Regions from separate parts of the Micromonospora sp. NPDC049151 genome, predicted to be linked through region 4. Evidence: riboswitches for the same ligand, from Rfam matches in the RefSeq annotation. Region 4 holds a riboswitch; each other region holds the start of a gene.
What was found. A riboswitch is a leader RNA that binds a small molecule or an ion and turns the genes downstream of it on or off. The one in region 4 is predicted to bind cyclic di-AMP.

Region 1: another riboswitch for cyclic di-AMP. It lies ahead of AB0B20_RS16340 (transglycosylase family protein); the one in region 4 lies ahead of AB0B20_RS13175 (hypothetical protein).
Region 2: another riboswitch for cyclic di-AMP. It lies ahead of AB0B20_RS06130 (NlpC/P60 family protein); the one in region 4 lies ahead of AB0B20_RS13175 (hypothetical protein).
Region 3: another riboswitch for cyclic di-AMP. It lies ahead of AB0B20_RS10965 (hypothetical protein); the one in region 4 lies ahead of AB0B20_RS13175 (hypothetical protein).

The regions. Positions count from the first base shown of each region.
Region 1 is NZ_JBEZDP010000012.1:114,117-119,191, forward strand. It holds gene AB0B20_RS16335 (LLM class flavin-dependent oxidoreductase) at 1-1,467, opposite strand, end outside; cyclic di-AMP (ydaO/yuaA leader) riboswitch at 1,633-1,778, shown strand; gene AB0B20_RS16340 (transglycosylase family protein) at 1,777-2,421, shown strand; gene AB0B20_RS16345 (YbaB/EbfC family nucleoid-associated protein) at 2,608-3,057, shown strand; gene AB0B20_RS16350 (M4 family metallopeptidase) at 3,221-5,075, opposite strand, start outside.
Region 2 is NZ_JBEZDP010000003.1:228,722-233,796, reverse strand. It holds gene AB0B20_RS06140 (NlpC/P60 family protein) at 1-492, shown strand, start outside; gene AB0B20_RS06135 (peptidoglycan recognition family protein) at 563-2,596, opposite strand; cyclic di-AMP (ydaO/yuaA leader) riboswitch at 2,835-2,970, shown strand; gene AB0B20_RS06130 (NlpC/P60 family protein) at 2,982-4,013, shown strand; gene dcd (dCTP deaminase) at 4,079-4,657, opposite strand; gene AB0B20_RS06120 (pyridoxamine 5'-phosphate oxidase family protein) at 4,736-5,075, shown strand, end outside.
Region 3 is NZ_JBEZDP010000007.1:119,846-124,920, reverse strand. It holds gene AB0B20_RS10995 (heavy metal translocating P-type ATPase) at 1-21, opposite strand, end outside; gene AB0B20_RS10990 (hypothetical protein) at 39-1,019, opposite strand; gene AB0B20_RS10985 (heavy-metal-associated domain-containing protein) at 1,057-1,263, opposite strand; gene AB0B20_RS10980 (metal-sensitive transcriptional regulator) at 1,344-1,643, shown strand; gene AB0B20_RS10975 (SHOCT domain-containing protein) at 1,770-1,979, shown strand; gene AB0B20_RS10970 (YibE/F family protein) at 2,129-3,403, shown strand; cyclic di-AMP (ydaO/yuaA leader) riboswitch at 3,558-3,689, shown strand; gene AB0B20_RS10965 (hypothetical protein) at 3,693-4,721, shown strand; gene AB0B20_RS10960 (carbonic anhydrase) at 4,781-5,075, opposite strand, start outside.
Region 4 is NZ_JBEZDP010000009.1:94,665-99,739, reverse strand. It holds gene AB0B20_RS13185 (STAS domain-containing protein) at 1-134, shown strand, start outside; gene AB0B20_RS13180 (SRPBCC family protein) at 236-688, shown strand; gene AB0B20_RS13175 (hypothetical protein) at 712-1,785, opposite strand; cyclic di-AMP (ydaO/yuaA leader) riboswitch at 1,790-1,920, opposite strand; gene AB0B20_RS13170 (cation diffusion facilitator family transporter) at 2,064-2,978, opposite strand; gene AB0B20_RS13165 (AAA family ATPase) at 3,083-5,075, opposite strand, start outside.

The DNA.
Region 1 (5,075 bases), on a different contig from region 4:
GAGCAGGTCCACCGCCTCCTGGAGTCCGGTGAAGTCGCCGGGCCGGCGGACCAGCTCCACGAGCGCGCGGTCGACGCTCTCCACCACGCCGTGGATCACCACGTGTTCCTCCTCGAGGCGGTCCAGCACGGCGGCCAGCCCGGTCTCGGAGCGGCGCAGGTGCGGGAAGATCGAGGCGTCCTCAAGCCCGTGGTGCTGGGTGACCATGGTGCAGTACGCCGCGCAGTAGGCCCCGAGCGTCCAGTTGTTCTGCCGCATGGTCATCTCGTTCAGCGCGGCCCGCGCCCGGCCCGGCGAGACAGTGCCCTGCTTGACCTGTTCCAGCAGGTCGCGCACCTGGGCCAGCTCCTGGCGCAGGTGGTCGTGCACGTCCACCAGGTGCTGCCCGGCGGCCTGTCCCCGGGGCGGGTAGACGTGCCCGGCCGGCGGCGGCGGGGCGCTCGGGCGAGTGGACTCGTCCCAGGGGCGGCGCGCGCTCAGGCGTACCCCCGGGTCCGGGGTGGGCGTGACCCCGAGCGTGCTGGGCGCGCCGGCGGCGGCCTGTTGCCCGGTGGCCGCGCGGGGCTCGGGCGGGGTGCGCTCGGCGGCGACCAGCTCGCGCACGGCGGGCGCGACCTCCTGGCCGAAGATCTGGATCGCGCGCGGCTCGTCGCTGCCGAGGATGAACGTGGTGATGCCGTGCTCCAGCGTGAGCCCGGCCAGCTCCTCGACCCACTGTTCCGGCGGCCCGGCCAGGAAACCGGCCGACGAGCGGGCGAACGTGCCTGTCACGTTGAGCATGCGGCGGATCGTGGCCGGGTCGCGTCCGGCGGCCCGGGCGCCCTCCTCCACCAGCGCGTTCAGGGCGGGCAACTCGTCGGGACCCTTCGGCAGGTACGACAGCGACGGCAGCCAGCCGTCCGCGGCGCGGCCCACCAGGCGCAGCATGCGCGGCTTGTACGCGCCGACCCAGATGCCCACCGGGTGGGCGGGCGCCGGGCCGCGCTTGGCGCCGACCACCCGGTAGTGCTCGCCGTCGACACGGATCATGCCGCGGTGGCCGGTGTCCCAGACCTCGCGGATCACCCGGATCGCCTCGTCGAGGGCGTCGACGGCCGCGCCGGGGGACAGGCGCCGCCCGCCCGTTGCCTCGATCGCGTCCCAGAAGGCGCCCGCGCCGAGCCCCAGCTCGACCCGGCCGCCGGTGAGCAGGTCCAGGCTGGCGACGCTGCGCGCCAGCACCACCGGCTGGCGCAACGGCAGGTTGAGGACGTTTCCGGCCAGGCGGACGCGTTCGGTGGCGGCGGCCACGTAGGACATCAGCGTCCAGGTGTCCAGGAAACCCGGCTGGTACGGGTGGTCCTGGAAGGTGACCAGGTCCAGTCCGACCTGCTCGCAGAGCCGGGCCAGCGCCACCACCTGGTCCGGCTGCGCGGCGGCGGGGGTGAGGAAGCCGCCGAAGGTCAGCTCGTGTCCGTGATCGGTCATCCGTCCCGCCTCCCGTGATCTTGCCCAGTCCTGCCACGGTAGCGCCCGGTCGCCCGGCCGGGTGAAGGGCATCACAAGAAGTGGACGATCGGCGCAAAGCGCTCCTAGCGTCGGTTTCGTTCGCAGTAGCGGACACCGCGGGCCGGAAACGCCAAATCCCGCCGCCGGCCGCAGTCACCGAACCTCGTGCGGGAGCGGGGGAACCACACGTTCCACGGTGCATCGTCACCTCGGGGTGAAGCCGCCACCGGCGGCCGGGCTCCTCGGCCCGAACCCGACAGCTCACCTCGTCGGCGTGGAGGAATCCACATGGCAACCGAATACTCAGCCCGAAGCCGCCGTACCGCTCTCGGAGCGGTGATGGCCGGCGCCGCCCTCGGCGCCGCGACCCTGTTCGGCTCGGCCGCTCCGGCCAGCGCGGGCGTCAACTGGGACGCCGTCGCACGCTGCGAGTCGGGCGGGAACTGGAAGATCAACACCGGCAACGGCTACTACGGCGGGCTCCAGTTCTCCCGTGCCACCTGGAACGGCTACGGCGGCCAGAAGTACGCCGCCCGCGCCGACCTGGCCAGCCGGTCCGAGCAGATCGCCGTCGCGGAGAAGGTGCTGCGCGGGCAGGGCATCGGCGCCTGGCCGGTCTGCGGCAAGAAGGGCGGCTCGGCGAAGAAGAGTTCCGGGCCGGCTGCGGCCGAGAAGCGGTCAGGCGCGAAGAAGGCCGCGCCGCGGCGACCGGCCACGAAGAGGGCCGCGCCGGAGCGGGCCACCACCCTCGTCGCGCCACAGCCCAGGACCGGCACCGGGACGTACCTGGTCCGGCCGGGGGACACGCTGTCGGAGATCGCCGTGGCGCAGCGCGTGGACGGCGGCTGGCGTGCCCTGCACGAGCGCAACCGCGCGGTGGTGGGCGACGACCCGGGGCTGATCTTCCCCGGTCAGCGGCTGCGTCTGCGCTGACCGGTCTCGCGGACGCCCGGCCGCTTCACCCCGGCCGGGCGTCCGCGCCCGTGCGACACGCCGCGTTGCCGGTGTCCGGCCTGCTCGCGGCACCGGGACGCGGCCCGCGAGGGCCGGTAGGCGCGATTCGTCGGGGGCGGTTGCTAGGGTCACGGTCCTCGGCTAAGACGTGAAGAAAGCGCTGATATGACCAACGACCCGTTCTCGGCGGCGGCGAGCATCGACGAGCTGCTGACCCGTACGCAGCAGGCGCTCACCGCGATGCGCTCCCGGGCCTCGGCGCACGCCGACGGCGAGGCGGCCGACCTGCTGCGCGCCGAGGGCACGGCCGCCGGCGGCCGGGTCCGCGCCGTCGCCGTCCAGGGTGGCCGGCTGGATTCCGTGACGATCGACCCGGAGCTGGCCGGCGAGCCGCTGGACGTCCTCGGCGGGCACCTCGTCGCCGCCGCCAATGCCGCGCTGTCCGAGCTGGACGCCCAGGTCAGCGCATCTGCGCGGGCCGACGCCGATGCGCTCGCCGCCCGGCTCGGCAGCATGGGCGACCAGGCCGAGCTGTTCGGCCGCGCGATGCACGAGGCTGCCGCGCGGATCCACCGCGACCGCGGCACCGCGTCCCAGGGCGCCCGCCCGGCCTGACGAACCGGGTGCCCACCCGGACGACGCGACGAAGCGCCCGGCTCGACGCGATGCCGTCCGGCAAGCCGCGATGCCGTCCGGCCAGGCGCCGTGAGGGGCCCGGCCGGGCATGACGAGGCGGCCGGCCGTCGGGAGGACGACGACCGGCCGCGCTACGCCACGGTCAGCTCAGGGTGACCGCGGTGTCGTCGACGACGAAGGACGTCTGCAACGAGCTGTCCTCCACGCCGCTGAACGAGATGGTCGCCGTGGTGCCGGCCAGCGACGAGATGTCGAAGGACCGCTGCACGTAGCCGGTGGCCTTGTTCAGGTTGGAGTAGGTGGCCAGCGTGGTGCTGCCCGCCTTGACGGTGAGCTTGTCGTACGCGGTGCTGGTGGTCGACTCCGCGCTGTCGATGTGCAGCCAGAAGCTCAACGTCGCGCGGCATCCGGCCGGGATCGTCACCGACTGACTGAGCGTGTCGGTGTGCGACGAGCCGTACCCGTCCAGCCACGCCTTGTACGAGCCGCCGTGCGCGGCCTGGCCGCTGTCGGTGGTGATGACGCCGGACGAGGCGCTCCAGCTCACGTTGCCCGACTCGAAGCCCGGGTTGGCGAGCTTGTTGCCGGAGCAGCCGCCCGACGGCGGGGTGGTCGTGGTGCTCGGGGTGGGCGTCGGGCTGCCGCCGGAGCAGGTCGGGTCACCGGACTGGGCGGGCACGCTCACCGCGTCCCAGGCCGCCTTGACCGTGTTGAACTCCGTGCAGCTGCCCGGGTAGAGGTTCTTCGCCGCCTGCAGCGTCCAGGTGCGGTACTTCAGGTACGACGAGGACGAGGTCTTCAGGAGCATGCCGTTGTACATGATCTTGATGGCCTTCTGGATGCCCAGGCCGGTCACGCTGCTGCCGTTGCAGGTCGAGCTGGACGGCTGCCCGTTCGTCGGGCTGCTGCCGTTCGCCAGCAGGTAGAACCAGTGGTTGCCCGGCCCGGCCGCGGCGTGCACCTCGGTCGACGGGATGCTGCTGGAGTAGCAGTTCGGGTCGCCGAGCGCCGACGGGTTGTACATGTTGCGGATCGGGCCGGAGCCGACCAGGTTGATCTTCTCGCCGACCAGGAAGTCCGGCGCGTCGTAGCTGGACGGCTCGTTGGCGAACCACTCGGTGGCCGCGCCGAACGTGTCCGCCACGAACTCCTGCGTGCCGCCGCCGGAGATGCCGCCCGGGGTGTTGTCGTCGATGCCGTGGCCGATCTCGTGCGCCACCACGTCCAGCGAGCCGATCCACTGGCCGGCGGTGTTCTTGCCGATCTGCACCTGGCTGCCGTCGTAGTAGGCGTTCTGGTCGTTGAGGCCCACCCGGATCGGCCAGTAACCGCCGTTGCCGTTGGCGCCGTTGCGGCCCAGCCACTGGGCGAGCATCTTGTGCTCGGTCTGCGCGGAGAACAACGCGTCCACGCAGCCGGTCTCCTTGTTGGTGCCGGTGCCGTTGCCCCACACGTCGTCGGAGCCGCTGAACGTGGTGTTGTTCGCCGCGTCCTGGCAGCTCAGGTTCGTGACGGTCGGGTCCTTCATGGTGTACGTGGAGCCCGACTGGGTGGTGTTGAGCGTGAGCGGGCTGGGCCCGTTCCAGGCGCCGGTGCCGGTGCCGCGTACGACGTGTTCCTGCTTGCGCAGGACCGCGCCGGTGCGGGCGTCGACGTCGACGGTGAGCCGGCTGGGGCCGTCCGCGCTGGTGCCGCGTACCGTGGTCTCCCAGGCCAGCGCCGGTGTGGCGCCGAGCGTGTAGACCACGAGTGTGGTGCCCTCGACCGCGCTCACGGTCTTGAGCTGTGCGCGCGCCGTCTTCGTGGCGGCGGCCTGGGTGAGCGCGGGCGTGGTGGCGAGGGCGCCGATCGGGCGCTGCTGGGCGACCGAGGCGTACTTCAGGTTGCCGGCGGAGTCCGTGGCGAGCACGAAGTCGCCGCCGACCACCGGCAGCCCCTTGTAGGTGCGCTCGTAGGGAACGTACTGGGTGCCCTCGGAGGAGATGACCGGCTTCTGG
Region 2 (5,075 bases), on a different contig from region 4:
CTGATCGCGCTGGAGATCAAGCAGCAGAACGATCTCGCGGCGAAGAAGAAGCAGATCGACGCGGAGATCAAGCGGCTGACCGCCATGCTGCCGGTCACCTCGATCCGCCCGGCGGGCTGCCCCGCCGTCGACGGTGTGGTGAGCAGCGCCGCGCGGACCGCGATCAAGACGGCGTGCGCCCAGGTCGGCGACCCGTACGTGTGGGGTGCCACCGGCCCGAACTCGTTCGACTGCTCCGGCCTCACCCAGTACGCGTACAAGGCGGCGGGCATCTCGCTCACCCACTTCACCGGCGCGCAGTGGAACGAGGGCCGCAAGGTGTCCCGCTCCGAGGCGAGACCGGGTGACCTGGTGTTCTTCGGCTCCGATCTGCACCACGTCGGGCTCTACCTCGGCAACGGCGTGATGGTGCACGCGCCACGTACCGGTAAACCGGTCCAGGTGTCGAGCATCAGCACGATGCCGATCGCCGGCTTCGTCCGGGTCGCCTGACCGTACCCCGTACCACCGAGAGGCCCCCGGTCCGTCACGGACCGGGGGCCTCTCGCCGTGCGGTGACGGGTCAGCGCGGCGCACCGACCGGGGACGGCAGGATCAGCACGTCGTCCAGGTTCACGAACATGATCCGGTGGCCGAACTGGACCTGCACGTAGCGGTTCTCGCCGCGTACCACGGTCCGGTCACCCGGGGCCGAACCGTCGAACGAGACGGCCCGGTAGTACTCGCCGGGCAGCACCCCGCCGACCGCGTACCGCTGGCCGGCGGCGAACGTGTACTGAAGCGGCGAGATGGTCTGGTACGGGATGGTGTCCGGGTAGGCGGCCTGCTCCGGGTAGGCCCGCCCGTACACCGGGATGGTGGCCTTGCCGGGCCGCGGGGTCACCACGAAGCCGGTGGCCCACTTCGCGGTCGGCGCGGAGGCCGGGTTGAGGAACCACGCCTTCTGGCCGAGATACCAGATCGCCGTCCAGTCACCCTGCCGGCCGGCGAGCGCGTACGTCTGACCGGCCGAGGCGCGGGCGCCGTGGTCGGAGATGTACATCGTGTCCGGCGTGCCGTCCGGGCGCAGCCCGAGGTCGTTGACGAGCGGGGCGTCCGGGCTCGGCGCGGTCCGCAGGATCACCGACGAGGAGCCGCGCGACGGGCACGGCTCGGCCGGCGGCCTGGGCGTCGGGACGCCCGGCGGCTGCTGGTTGCAGCCGGTGAACGCCGGCCGGTTGGTGGCGAAGTCCGGGTCGATGGTGACCAGACCGGTCCGCGCGGTGCCGGTGGTGCGGAACGGCGCCTTCATCAGGTCGAAGTAGTGCGACCAGTCCCAGTACGGTCCCGGGTCCCAGTGCATGCCGCCCACCGCGCCGGCGTTGATGCCGGGCACGTTGTCGTGGCCGATGATGTGCTGCCGGTCCATCGGGATGCCGAGCTTCAGCGCCAGGTGGCGCACCAGCTTGGCGGAGGTGCGGTACATCGCCTCGGTGTACCAGGTGCCCTGACCGGCGAAGCCCTCGTGCTCCAGGCCGATGGACTTCGCGTTGACGTACCAGTTGCCGGCGTGCCAGCCGACGTCCTTGGTCTTGATGTGCTGGGCGATGTAGCCGTCCACCGAGCGCAGCGTGTAGTGCCAGCCCAGGTAGTCGGCCCGCTTCACCAGGTCGACGCTCGGGCCGAAGTAGCCCTCGGTGTCGTGGATGACGATGTACTCGATCTTCTGCTGCTTCGGCCGGTCGCCAAGATCGTGGTTGCCGTAGTCACCCGGGTCGTCGCTGAGCTGCTCGTACGGCGCGGGGATCCACTCACAGGCCAGCCGCACCGGGCACTCCAGCCCGTCCGGCCGCTCGGCGTTACGCAAACCGAGCCGGGCCAGCCGGGAGCGGTCCGGCGTCGCGGCGGTGGCGGCGAGCGTGACCCGCTGGCCGTCGTCGGTGGTCCGGCTGGCGCCCTGGCCGAGCTGGTCGTACACCTCGTCGGCGAAGGCCGCCGCGCCGTCGGTGGTGTCCGCGCCGGAGTACCGGGCCACCGCGCCGTACCAGGCCGCCGGGTCGGTGCCGGCGCCGACCGGCCCGCCCAGAGCCTTCTGGTACGACGCCAGCAGCGCCGCGCCACCGCGGATGTTCGCGGCCGGGTCGGTCCGCAGCGTCCCGGCGTCGAGCCCGGTGAGCGCGGCGGCGGCGTCGAGCGTCTGGAGCGAGGCGGGCGGCAGCGGGGCCTCCCGCTCCGGCGTGGCGGCCGTGGCCGGGTCGAGCTTCAGTGGACGGGAGTCGTCGCCGCGCGGGTCCTCGTCCTCGTCGACGTGGGCGCTGCCCGGCATGGCGAGGATGTGCGCGGCGTCGGTCAGGTGCATCGGGCCGTAGCCGCCGCTGGTGCTCGGCTGCCCGGTGTGGGTGTCCCAGCGGGACTCCAGATAGGAGACACCGAGCAGCACGTTCTGCGGGACGCCGTACTCGGCGGCCGCGGCGGCGTATTGTTGTTGCCTGTCGCTCGCGGGCGGGGACGTGTCCGGCGCGGCGGTCACCGGGCCGGTCGTCGCCAGCGCGGTGGCGGTGGCCACGGCGGCGGCGAGCAGTATCCGTCTGCCCGACGGCGGGGCGGAGAGGTGCATCGAACCTCCTGGACAGGGATGGGGGTCACTGCGTCTCCACCCTCACTCCGCACACCCGTGACGGTCAATACCTTTCCAGTAAGTAATCAGCCGTGAAAGAAAATTTCACTTCCGTCAGTGGTTCGCCGCCGGATCGCGTACGGAGTGTCACGTCGCTGGAAGTTGCGGATCGATAACGGTGGTCCCTACTCTGGTGAATCGTCGGCCGTACGTCTCACCGTCCAACCCGGTCGGTGACGGACCGGCACCGCCGAGTCGCCCGCGGGCGAGCCGGGGAACCAGGTACCTGGGGTGAATCCGCAGCGATGCGGTAGGGCGGCTCCCTTCCCGCCCGAATCCGTCAGCTAACCCGGTAGGCGGAACTGAAGAAGGAGTACGGACGCCGGTGGCACTCCATGCCCCGCGGCCGTCGTCGAGCCGGTCTGTCGACCGGTCCACGGCTGTGCCGCGTACCCGCTGGTCCCGCTTCACCACCGCCCTCGCCGCCCTGGTCGGCACCGCTGTCGTCCTGACCGGTGGCGCCACCGCGGCACACGCCGAACCCTCGGTCGCCGAGATCGAGGCCCAGATCGACCGCGACTGGAACAAGCTCGAACCGGTCATCGAACAGGTCAACGCCGTACGCGAACAGCTCGCCGCGCGGCGCGAGCAGGCCGACGCGCTCGGCCGGCAGATCGCGCCCCTCCAGGCCCGGGTGGACGCCGCGCTCGGCCAGGTCGGCGGGCTCGCCGCCGACGCCTACAAGGGCGACAACCTCTCCACCGTCAACGCGCTGCTGGGCAGCCGCTCACCGGGTGACCTGGTCAACGGCCTGGAACTGCTCGACCGCTTCGCGCACCGGCAGCACGAGCAGGTGCGCTCCGTCGCCGCGCTGCGCGACGAACTGGCGGCGAAGAAGAAGCCGCTGGACGAGATGATCGCCGGGCTGGCGCGCACCGAGGCCCAGCTCGCGGCGAAGAAGAAGCAGATCGACGCCGAGATCGCCCGGCTGCAGAAGCTGCGGCTCAAGGTGTACGGCAAGGGCGGCGGCGGCCCGCTGCGCCCGGCGCCCTGCCCGGCCGGTTACCCCGGTGGCGCGGCCGGTGCGGCGGTCAAGTTCGCCTGCGCCCAGATCGGCAAGATCTACGTCTGGGGCGCGGCCGGGCCGGACCACTTCGACTGCTCGGGCCTGACCATGGCGGCGTGGGCCAAGGGCGGCGTGTCGCTGCCGCACAACGCACGCCAGCAGCACGGCGTGACGAAGCGGATCGGCCGTGCCGAGCTGCGTGCCGGTGATCTCGTCTTCTACTACGGCGACCTGCACCACGTGGCGATGTACGTGGGCGACGGCTGGGTGGTGCACGCCTCCCAGTCGGGCAAGCCCATCACGATGAAGCGGGTCGACGACGGCGACATCAACAGCTACGGCCGGGTGTAAGGAAGGGCCCCCTCTTAACGCCTCCGGTAGAGGAGGGGGCCCTTCTTAACAACTGCGGGCGTCCGTCAGCGCGTCGGCCAGGTGCGCCAGCTCTGCCAGGACCGGCTCGGCGTCGGGCCGCGCTGCCCCTGGTAACGCGAGCCGTAGACGGCCGAGCCGTACGGGTGCTCGGCCGGCGAGGAGAGCCGGAAGATGCAGAGCTGGCCGATCTTCATGCCCGGCCAGAGCGTGATCGGCAGGTTCGCCACGTTCGACAGCTCCAGCGTGACGTGGCCGGAGAAGCCCGGGTCGATGAATCCGGCCGTCGAGTGGGTCAGCAGCCCCAGCCGCCCCAGGCTCGACTTGCCCTCCAGCCTCCCGGCGAGCTGGTCGCCCAGCGAGATCACCTCAAGCGTGGAGGCGAGCACGAACTCGCCCGGGTGCAGCACGAACGGCTGTCCCTCCGGCACCTCGACCATCGAGGTCAGGTCGTCCTGCTGCTTCGACGGGTCGATGTGTGTGTAGAGATGGTTGTTGAAGACCCGGAACAGCCGGTCCAGGCGTACGTCGATGCTCGACGGCTGCACCAGCGTCGGCTCGAAGGGCTCCAGCGCGAGCGTGCCGGCCTTGATCTCGGAGACCAGGTCGCGGTCGGAGAGCAGCATCCGAACACCATAGCGACCGGTATGGGTGACCTGCGTGTCGCACTACATCTTCGTACACGTGTTCGATAGAGTGTCCACATGGCTTCCTGGTCCGAATTCGCCGCCGACGAGCCCCGCCTCGCCGACGAGATCCGCCTCCTGATGCAGCAGTATGGGCCGGGCTTCGGCTACCTCGCCACGGTCCGCGCCGACGGCGGCCCCCGGGTCCACCCGGTCTCCCCGGTGATCACCGCAGACGGGCTCTGGTGCTTCGTCGTCGACTCGCCGAAGCGCCGCGACCTCGAACGCGACGGCCGCTACGCGCTGCACTCGTTCCCGCCGGAGGAGAGCGACGACGAGGCGTACATCGCGGGGCGCGCGCGGCAGGTGACCGACCCTGCCACGGTGACGCGGCTGGCCCGGATCGCCCGCGCGGCGC
Region 3 (5,075 bases), on a different contig from region 4:
CGCCTTTCCCGTGGCAGTCATCGCGGCACCTCCGGCGCTCAACTGTGCCCGTGCCCCGGGGTGCCGTGTCCGGCGTCCGGGGTCGGTGCGGGGGTGGATGCCGGCGCGGCGGGCGCAGGCGCGGTCTGGTCGCCGGCCAGGACGGTGAACTCGGCGGTGTGCACCGCGTCGCCGTGCCGGAAGTCCAGGTAGAGACGGTACGCCCCGGCCGACGGCACCTCGGCGGCGAACGTGACCGCCGGGCCTGCGGGTGTGCGCCCGTCGCCGGGCGTGCCCTCCGGGTGCACGTGCAGGTACGCCAGGTCGCCCTGCCGCAGTGCCACCAGGTGCCCGTACGCGCCGAGGTAGGGCTGAAGATCGGTGACCGGCCGCCCGTCGCGGCTGACGGAGAGCGTGAGCCGGCTGGTCCGGCCCGGCTCCGGCGTGCCGGTCAGGGTGACCGTGTAGCCGTCGACAGTCGTGCTGGTCGCCGGTGCCGGCAGTGGCCGGGCGGCCAGCTCGCCGGGGACGGTGACGTCCAGGCCGAGGGTGAGCGGCTCCCCGCCGCCCGGGGTGAAGTCGGCGAACGCCCGCCAGACGCCGGGGCCGTCCACCGGCGAGGCGACGCGCCAGGTGCCGTCGCCGTCCATCTCCGGGTGGACGTGCCGGAAGCCGGAGAGGTCCCGCCGGGCGACGATCAGGTGCATGCGCTTGTCGTGGGCCACCTCGTAGCGGGTGACGGGTGCGCCGTCCGGGCCGGTGATCCGGAAGGCGAACTGCCCCGCCGGGGCGGCGGCGGGCTGGAAGGTGTAGCCGCGTTCGGAGACGAGCAGGCCGCCGGGCAGGTGCGCGGAAGCGCCGCCCGCCTGGCTCTCGTCGCCGTGGCCGGCGTCGCCGGCCCCGTGGTCGCTGTCGCTGTCGTCGTGGCGGGTCTCGGCGGCCGGGGCGACGGGATCGGCCAGGTTGCCGATCCCGTACGCCGCGCCGAACACCGCCACGAGGCCGAGGGCGAAGCCACTGAGCTTCGTCGCCGTGTTCATTGGTGTCTCCTCGGTTTCCGCGGGTCCGTCGGACCCGTCACGCACCGACGAGGTCGTAGCCGGCCTCGTCGACCGCCGCGCGGACCGCGTCCACGTCCAGCGGGTCCTGACTGGTGACGGTGACCCGGCCGCCGGCCAGGTCGACCTGGACGTCGGTGACGCCCGGAAGCGCGCTCAGCTCGGTGCTCACCGAGTTGACGCAGTGCCCGCAGGTCATGCCGCTCACCTGGTAGGTGCTCTCCATCTCGCCCTCCGATCTTATACCCCCCAGGGGTACGTTCGAGACGTTAGCATACCCCCGAGGGGTACGCTATCCTCGTTTCCATGACCGCGCCGTCCAGCCCGACCCGGGGCTACACCGCCAGCAAGGACCAACTCCTCGCCCGGCTCCGCCGGATCGAGGGTCAGGTCCGTGGCATCGAGAAGATGGTCGAGGACGACCGCTACTGCATCGACGTGCTCACCCAGATCTCGGCCATCCAGGCGGCGCTGGACAAGGTCGGCCTCGGCCTGCTCGACGGCCACGCCCGGCACTGCATGCACGAGGGCGCCGCCGAGGGCCGGGCCGACGAGATGGCGACCGAGATGATGGCCGCCGTCGGCCGCCTGATGAAGCGCGGCTGAGCGGGGACCTCCGGCCCCCGGAACCAGGCACATCGACCCGCGCCGACGCGTCGGGCCGGTCGTACCGTCGAAGTGGCGGGCAGGCCGACCCCGGCGGACCCGCGGCGACGGACGGAGGGCGGCCCGATGATGTGGCAGAGCCCGATGATGGGCTGGATGTGGATCTGGTCCCTGCTGGTGCTCGCGGTGCTGGCGGGGCTCGTCTGGGCGGCCGTGCGGTGGACCGGCCCCCAGTACCTGGGCCCGACGACGGCCCGGCGCATCCTGGACGAGCGGTACGCGCGCGGCGAGATCGACGAGGACGAGTACCGGCGACGCCGGGCCGGTCTGACCTGATCACGCGAGGCGAGCGTCACCGGTCCCGGTGAGGTCAGGCTGCCTACCATGGCCGGGCGACGACCCGGACGTGGTCGACACGTCCGCGCCGCCCGGGTGACCAGACCGGTCCGGCGGACCAGGCGTCGCCCCGACCGTTGGGAGACGCCATGGGTGCCGACCACACCCGCCCCGCACCCGCCGCGCCGCCGGGCGTACGCCGGCTGCTCGTCGCAGTGGTGGTGCCGCTGTTCGCACTCACCGTGATCGCGGCGCTGGTCCTCTGGCCCCGGCAGGACCGGGAGCCGGTGGGCGGCGCGGACGTCCCCCGCTACCACGGCACGGTGACCCGGGTGGTCACCGAGCCCTGCCCGCCGACCCCGGAGGCCCCGGACGGCGGGGGCGGCCCCTGCGGCACCGTGACGGTGACCGCCGAGCAGGGTCCGGACGCGGGCCGCCAGGTCGAGACGCCGATCCCGGCCGGGCCCGGCGCGCCCCGGGTCGCGGTCGGCGACGAGGTGGTCCTGGTCGAGCTGACCGACCCGGCCGACCCGGCGGTGAAGTCCTACAACATCGCCGAGCACCAGCGCGGCACACCGCTGATCTGGCTGATGGTGCTGTTCGCCGCCGCGATCGTGGCGTTCGGCCGCTGGCGCGGGCTGGCCGCGCTCGCCGGCCTGGCGGCCAGCTTCGCCATCCTGCTCGGCTTCGTGCTGCCGGGCATCGGCGCCGGCCAGCCCCCGCTGCTGGTGGCGATCGTCGGCGCCGCGTTGATCATGTTCGTGGTGCTCTACCTGACCCACGGGATCACCGCGCAGACGTCGGTGGCGGTGCTCGGCACGCTGGGCAGCCTGGTGATCACCGGCGTGCTCGGCCTGCTCGCCACGTCCGCCACCCACCTGACCGGCTTCGGCAGCGAGGACGCCACCACGCTGTCCATGTTCCAGGCCGACGTGGACCTGCACGGCCTGCTGCTGGCCGGCATCATCATCGGCTCGCTGGGCGTGCTGGACGACGTCACGGTCACCCAGGCGGCCACCGTCACCGAACTGGCGCACGCCAACCCCGGGCTGTCCCGGCGGCAGCTCTACCGCGCGGCGACCCGGGTCGGCCGGGCCCACATCGCGTCCACCGTCAACACCATCGTGCTGGCGTACGCGGGCGCCTCGCTGCCGCTGCTGCTCCTGCTGGTCGCCGACTCCCGCCCGGTCAGCGAGATCCTCACCAGCGAGTTCCTCGCCCAGGAGATCGTCCGCAGCGCGGTGGCCACGCTCGGCCTGATCGCCGCCGTACCGCTGACCACCGGCCTGGCCGCGATCGTGACCACCGCCGGGCGGCGCCCGCGCGGCGCGGAGCCGGCGCCGCCCGCGCCCCGGCCGCCGGCCGGACGGGACGACGCGCTGGAGGCGCTCGGCGGCGGAAGGAGTACGGAGGCCGCATGGTGAGACTCCGCAGCGTGACCATCGATTTCAAACGCGACGCTGGTCACGGTGCGCCACGGCGAAATCTCGCTATTGGTCGGCTTCCGGACGTAGATCCTCACGAGTGCTGTCGGGTAACCTCGCTGCCGGTCACCGCCGAAGGCGCGCACCGGCGCCAGCGGTGCCGCCGCCCAATCGCCCACGGGCGAGCCGGGGAACCAGGTACATGGGGTGAATCCGCGACAGCGGTAGGGGCCACTTCCGTCCCGAACCCGTCAGCTAACCCGGTCGGCGGCCGACGGAAGGGAACACTGTGACGGCACCCCTGCGCCGCTGGCTGACACCCGTGGTGGCCGTGCTGGCCTCACTGGCCGTGCTGGCCGGGCCGACGCCGGCGACCGCGGCCCCCGCCGCGGCGGCACCCGGCAACCCCTCGGGCCACGAGGAGGACGGCGAACCGCCGCTCATCACCGAGGCGATCGACTCCGCCAACCGGAACTTCCTCCAGGCCAAGGCGAAGCTCGCCAAGTCGCAGGACCGCCAGCGGCGGCTGGCGGCCGAGGTGAAGACGGCACAGGCCGAACTCGACGCGCTCAGCCCGCAGGTCAACCAGCTCGCCGCCCAGTCCTACCGGACCGGCCGGATGGGCGCGATGGCGATGCTGCTGGAGAGCAACTCCCCCGACTCGTTCGTCCGCCGGGTCAACGCCCTGGACGAGCTGAACCTCCTCAACGCGCAGCGCCTGGCCGCCATCAACGCGGTCAAGACCCGCGCCGAGCAGGCCAAGATCGCGATGGACGCCGAGGTCCGCGAGCAGGAGAAGCAGAAGAACGCGATGGAGCGCGAGAAGGTGCAGGCCGAGCGCGCGCTGAAGCTCGTCGGCGGCCTCGGCTTCACCGGCGGACTGGTCTCCGCCACCTCACCGGTCGCCAAGATCGCCCCCGGCCGCACCGCCGACGGCGGGTGGAAGGCCGAGTCGTGCAGCGAGGACGACCCGACCACCTCGGGCTGCGTCACGCCGCGCACGCTGCACGCGTACAAGGAGGTCCGGCGCGCGGGCTTCAAGCGCTTCGTGGGCTGCTACCGGTCCGGCGGGCCGTGGGAGCACCCCAAGGGCAAGGCGTGCGACTGGTCGCTGCAGAACAGCGGCTTCGCACCCTGGCACAACAACGACACCCGCAGGTACGGCAACGAGGTGGCCGCCTTCCTCATCCGCAACGCCGACCGGCTGGGCATCTACTACGTCATCTGGAACCGGCAGATCTGGTTCCCGGCCACCGGCTGGCGCTCCTACAGCGGGCCGTCGAACCACACCGACCACGTCCACATGTCGCTGCTCTGACGCCGGACACCACGAAGAAGGGGCCGCCCTCGGGCGGCCCCTTTCGTCTTCCCCGTGGATCAGCTCGCCAGCGCCGGGTCTGCGGGCGCCGCCGGGGCGGGCAGCGGGGCCGGGGCCTGCGCCACGGTCCGCACCTCGCCGCCGGCGAGCCGGTACGACATGCCGACCACCGTGCACCGCCCCGCCGCCACCCGCTCGGCCAGCACGCCGGACCGGGCCAGCAGCGTCTCCACGGTCTGCGCGATGTGCACGTCGATGATGCCGTCGAGGTCCTCGACGCCCTGGCGGGCGGCGCGCAGCAGGCTGGGCGAGACCGCGTCCACCACCGCGCCCAGGTGCCCGGCCGGGGCGGCG
Region 4 (5,075 bases):
GCGTCAAGCTCGTGGTCACCGAGCCGAGCCGGTTCGTGCACCGGCAGCTCTGGGTGACCGGCCTGCTCGGCCTCTTCGGCGCGCCCGAGCCGTGGTTCGCCGACGACACCCCCGAGGTGCTGCCCGGCGCCTGAGCGCCGTTCGCACCCCCTGCGGCCAGGGGACCTTCTACCCGTTGCCAGTCCGGCGTCGGTACGGGACGATCGTCGCGACGCACGACGGCGAGGGGGCCCGCTTGCAGAGCAGCGACAGCTTCAGCTACACCGTGCAGGCCCGGTGCAGCCGGGCCGAAGCGGTGGCCCTGCTAGGCGACCTGAGTCGCCAGGGTGAGCTGCATCCGCTGATCGTCCGGGTCCGGAAGCTGCCGGCCCGGCCCGGCGCGCTGGCCAGCTACGCGATCACCGACCGGCTGCAACTCGGCCCGCTGCACTTCCCGGTGACCTACCAGGCGGACGTGCTGATCGCGAGCGAGGACGAGGTGGTCACCGTCGCCCGGCAGCAGCCGGCGACGACCGTACGCAACCACACCCGGCTGCGCGACGAGGACGACGGCACGGTACGCGTCGAGGTGGAGATCACGCTCACCGCGCCGGCACCGCTGTTCGGGTACGCGTTCCGCCAGGCCCGGGCGGCTCACCTGGGCCTGGCGGCGCGTCTCGGAGCGACCCTGGAGGGCCGGCCGGCCTGATCCGGCCGGCCCCTTCCGGGCGCTCAGTACACCGACAGGTGCACGTGGTTGGTGTGGTCGCTGGACGGGTCGCCGTTGCCCCCGCTGTACGACTTCCACCCGCTGCTGGGCAGCCAGATCTGCTTGAACCAGATCACGTAGAGCACGGCGAGCGGGTCGGCGTTGCGCACGAAGTACGCGGCCAGGTTGTTGCCGTACGTCCGGTCGCCGCCGGAGGCCACGCCGCCGAAGCCGTTCTTCTGCGCGGCGAAGTCGCAGGCCCGCCCCTTCGGGTGCTCGCCCGAGCCGCTGGGCCGGTGGCACGAGACGTACCTGGTGAAGCCGGCCGCCTTCGCCTGTTGCAGCGCGTGCAGCGTGCGCGGGGTGATGCAGCCGTTGGCCGGGGTCGGGTCGTTGACGCTGCACGACTCCGGGGGCCAGGAGCCGTCCGAGTTGCGCGGCGCCGGCTTCGCGTTCTTGGTGGAGGTGCCCTGGACGCTGCCGCCGCTGCTGCTGCGCGTGGCGCGGTCGTTCGCCACCTCCAGGGCGCGCTCGGCCTGCTCCTTGCGCTTGGCCATCACCGTCACCTGCTTGCGCTGCTCGCGGATCTCGCCGTCGAGCTGGGCGCGGGTGCGGGTGGCCTGGTCCCGGGTGGCGATCAGGTCGCGCAGCGTACGGTCCTCGTGCGCGGCGACCTGTTCCAGCGCGGCGGCCCGGTCCATGAAGCCCTCCGGGCTGCTGCTGCCCAGCAGCACCCCGGCGGTGCCCAGGCGGCCGTTGCGGTACGCCACGGCGGCGATCTCGCCGACCTTGGCGTCGCGTACGGCCAGCTCGGCGCCGACCGTCTTGAGCTGTTCGTTCAGTTGCTTCTGGCGGCTCACCGACCGGTTCAGCGCGGCCTTGGCCTCCAGCCAGCCCTTGCTGGCGGCGTCGAGCTGGGCACGCAGTTCGGGCGTGCCGCCCTCGTCGTCGCCGCCGGGCGCGGCGGCGAGCAGGCCGGTCGCCGGCCCCGCCGAGGCGGGGGAGACCGGAACAGTCGCGACGCCGAGGGCCAGCGTCGCGACGAGCAGGGCCGCCAACCGGGCGGCTGTCCGTCGTACAGGTGCCACGTGGGGCATTCACACGTCCTTCCGTCAACGCCGACCGGGTTAGCTGACGGGTTCGGGACGGAAGATCCCTACCGCTGACGCGGATGCACCCCACGTACGTGGTTCCCCGGCTCGTCCCTGCGGACGATTAGGCGACGGCCGCCCCACCGGGGCCGGTGGCGTCCGCGGGTGCGGCCGCGACCGACACTACCGGCGCTGCCCGGGCGTGGCTCGGTGGAGCAACGCCACTAGGTGGGGCAAAACCGGCATAAGACTACAACAGCCACAGTGATTTAAGTCTGCCCTAATCACCACTCGGTCTTCCCGCACACGCCGGCCGACGCTCCGGGTTCGACCTGCAACGTGGCGTGATCGATGGAGAAGTCCTCGTGCAGGGCGGCCCGCGCGGCGGCCAGCACCTGCCCCGGGTCCACGCCCGGGTCGGTGGTCAGGTGCGCCGAGGCCACCTCCATGCCCGAGGTGAGCGTCCACACGTGCAGGTCGTGCACCTCGGCCACGCCGGGTACGGCGGCCAGCCGGTCGTGCACGGCGGTCACCTGGAGGTGCTCCGGCGCGGCCTGCACCAGGATGCGCAGCGCGGCCCGGCCGAGCCGCCAGGTGCGCGGCAGGATGAACAGGCCGATCCCGACGGCTACCAGCGGATCGGCCCACCACCAGTCGGTCGCGGCGATGACCAGCGCGGCGGCGATCACGCCGAGCGAGCCGAGCAGATCGCCGAGCACCTCCAGGTACGCCCCGCGCAGGTTGATGCTCTCCTTCGCCCCGGCGCGCAGCAGCGCGAACGCGACGATGTTGGCGAGCAGGCCGAGCACCGCCACCACGAGCATCGGGCCGGCCAGCACCTCCGGCGGCTCGCCGAACCGGCGTACCGCCTCGACCAGGACGTAGAGCGCGACGGCGCCGAGCAGCACGGCGTTGGCCAGGGCGGCGAGCACCTCCAGCCGGTAGAGCCCGAACGTGCGCTGCGGGTCGGTGCCGGCGCGGCGGGCGGCGGTGATCGCGGCCAGTGCCATGCCGATGCCGAGGACGTCGGTGAACATGTGCCCGGCGTCGGAGAGCAGCGCGAGCGAGCCGGTGGTGAAGGCGGCCACCGCCTCGACCACCATCAGGACGGCGAGCAGCGCGAAGGCGGCCCAGAGGCGGCCCCGGTGGCGGTGTGCCGCGTTGGCCACCGCGCCGCTGTGGTCATGACCTGCGCCCACGCCAACACCCTTCCTGCCCCGTACCGGCCAGGCCCAATGTATGTTCACATCGCTATGTATGCAACTGAACTGTGGGTGACGTCAGGGGCGCGGACGGGTGTCCCTCAGAGCGGGTCGAGCGTGGTGAGGCGCTGGGTCGCCCGGGACAGCGCCACGTAGAGCGTGCGTACCCCCGAACCGGGGTCGGCCCGGATCTCACTCGGCGCCACCAGCACCACGCCGTCGTACTCCATGCCCTTCGCCTGGAGGCTGGTGACCACCTGGAGCCGGCTCGCGCCGAGCGCGCCCAGCCAGCCGGCCACCTCGTCCCGGCGTGGCACCGGCGTGATCACACCAACGGTGCCCTCCACCTGCGCGAGCAGCGCCTCGGCCGCCTCGACGGTGGCCGCCGGCAGGTCGGCGGCGGGCACCGTGCGCTCGACCGGCGGCACGCCGGTGGACCGCACCGCGTCGGGCAGCGGCAGGTCCGGGTAGAGCCGGCGGATCTCCGCCGCCGCCACCGCGAAGATCTCCGCCGAGTTGCGGTAGTTGGTGGTCAGCTCGTAGCGGTGCCGCTTGCGTCGGCCCAGCGCCTGGTCCCGGGCGCGGTCCAGCTCCTGCGGGTCGCCGGTCCAGGCGGTCTGCGCCGGATCGCCGACCACCGTCCAGGACGCCAGCCGCCCGCGCCGCCCGACCATCCGCCACTGCATCGGCGAGACGTCCTGCGACTCGTCCACCACCACGTGCGCGTAGTCGCGGTAGTCGGCCGGACGCTCCCGGGCCGCCGCGCGGGCGGCACGCTGCCGGTCGGCGTACGTGCTCAGCTCGCGCACGCCACCGGCGAGCTGGTACGGGTCGCGCCTGGGCCGGGCCCGCTGCACGGGCTTGCCGAGCAGCGCGTCCAGCTCGTCGAGCAGCGCGATGTCCGCCACGGTCAGCCCGTCGGTCCCGAGCGTGCGGTACGCCTGCCCGAGCAGCCGGATCTCGGCCGAGGAGAGGATCCCCCCGGCGTAGCGGCGCAGCCGGTCCGGGCGGGCCAGCCAGTCCAGCACGTGCCGCGGGTGCAGCCGCGGCCACCACGCCTTGAGGAACTCGCGGAACTCCGGCCGCTCGATGATCTCGTCCTCGAACGCCGGCTGCTCCGGCAGCCGGCCCACCCGCAGCGTGCGGGCCTGCGCGTAGAGCGCGGCGAGCACCGCGTCGAACGCCGCCCGGCGCACCTCGTTGCGGCGGGCGCCCCGGGCCAGCGTCCGGTCCCGGACCGCGTCCAGCGCGGCGCGCTCCAGGCGCAGCAGCTCGCCCCGGTAGAGCAGGCGCAGCTCGGCCGGGGAGTCCGGCACCGCGTCGCGGACCGCGCGTTCCAGCACCCGGCGCATCCGCAGCGAACCCTTCACCGCCGCCACGTCCGGCGGGTCGGCGCGGGACGCGGACAGGCCGGGGAACAGCGAGCCGAGCGAGTGCAGCGTGGCCGTCTCCTCGCCCAGCGAGGGCAGCACCGAGGCGATGTACTCGACGAACACGCCGGACGGGCCGACCACGAGGATGCCGCCGCCGGCGTACCGGGCCCGGTCGGAGTAGAGCAGGTACGCGGCCCGGTGCAGCGCCACCGCCGTCTTGCCGGTGCCCGGGCCGCCGGAGACGATCGTGACGCCGTCGCCGGGGGAGCGGATCGCCTCGTCCTGCTCCCGCTGGATGGTGGCGACGATGTCCCGCATGCCCCGGCCGGTGGCCCGGGACAGCGTGGCCAGCAGGGCCCCGTCACCGACCACCGCCATGTCCGGCGGCGCGGCCTCCGGATCCAGCAGGTCGTCCTCGATCCGGGTGACCTTCTCGGAGGCGGACTGGATCGTGCGCCGGCGCACCACGCCGCGCGGCTCGGCGGGCGTGGCCTGGTAGAACGCGGCGGCGGCGGGCGCCCGCCAGTCCACCACCAGCGTCTCCGCGTCCACGCCCCGCACGCCCAGGCGGCCGACGTGCAGCACCTGCCCGGTCCGCAGGTCCAGCCGGCCGAACACCAGACCCTCGTGCTCGGCGTCCAGCACGTGCCGGCGCTGGGCGGCGTGGAAGACCATCGCGTCCCGCTCGACCAGCGCGCCGAAGTTGCCGACCCGGGCCAGC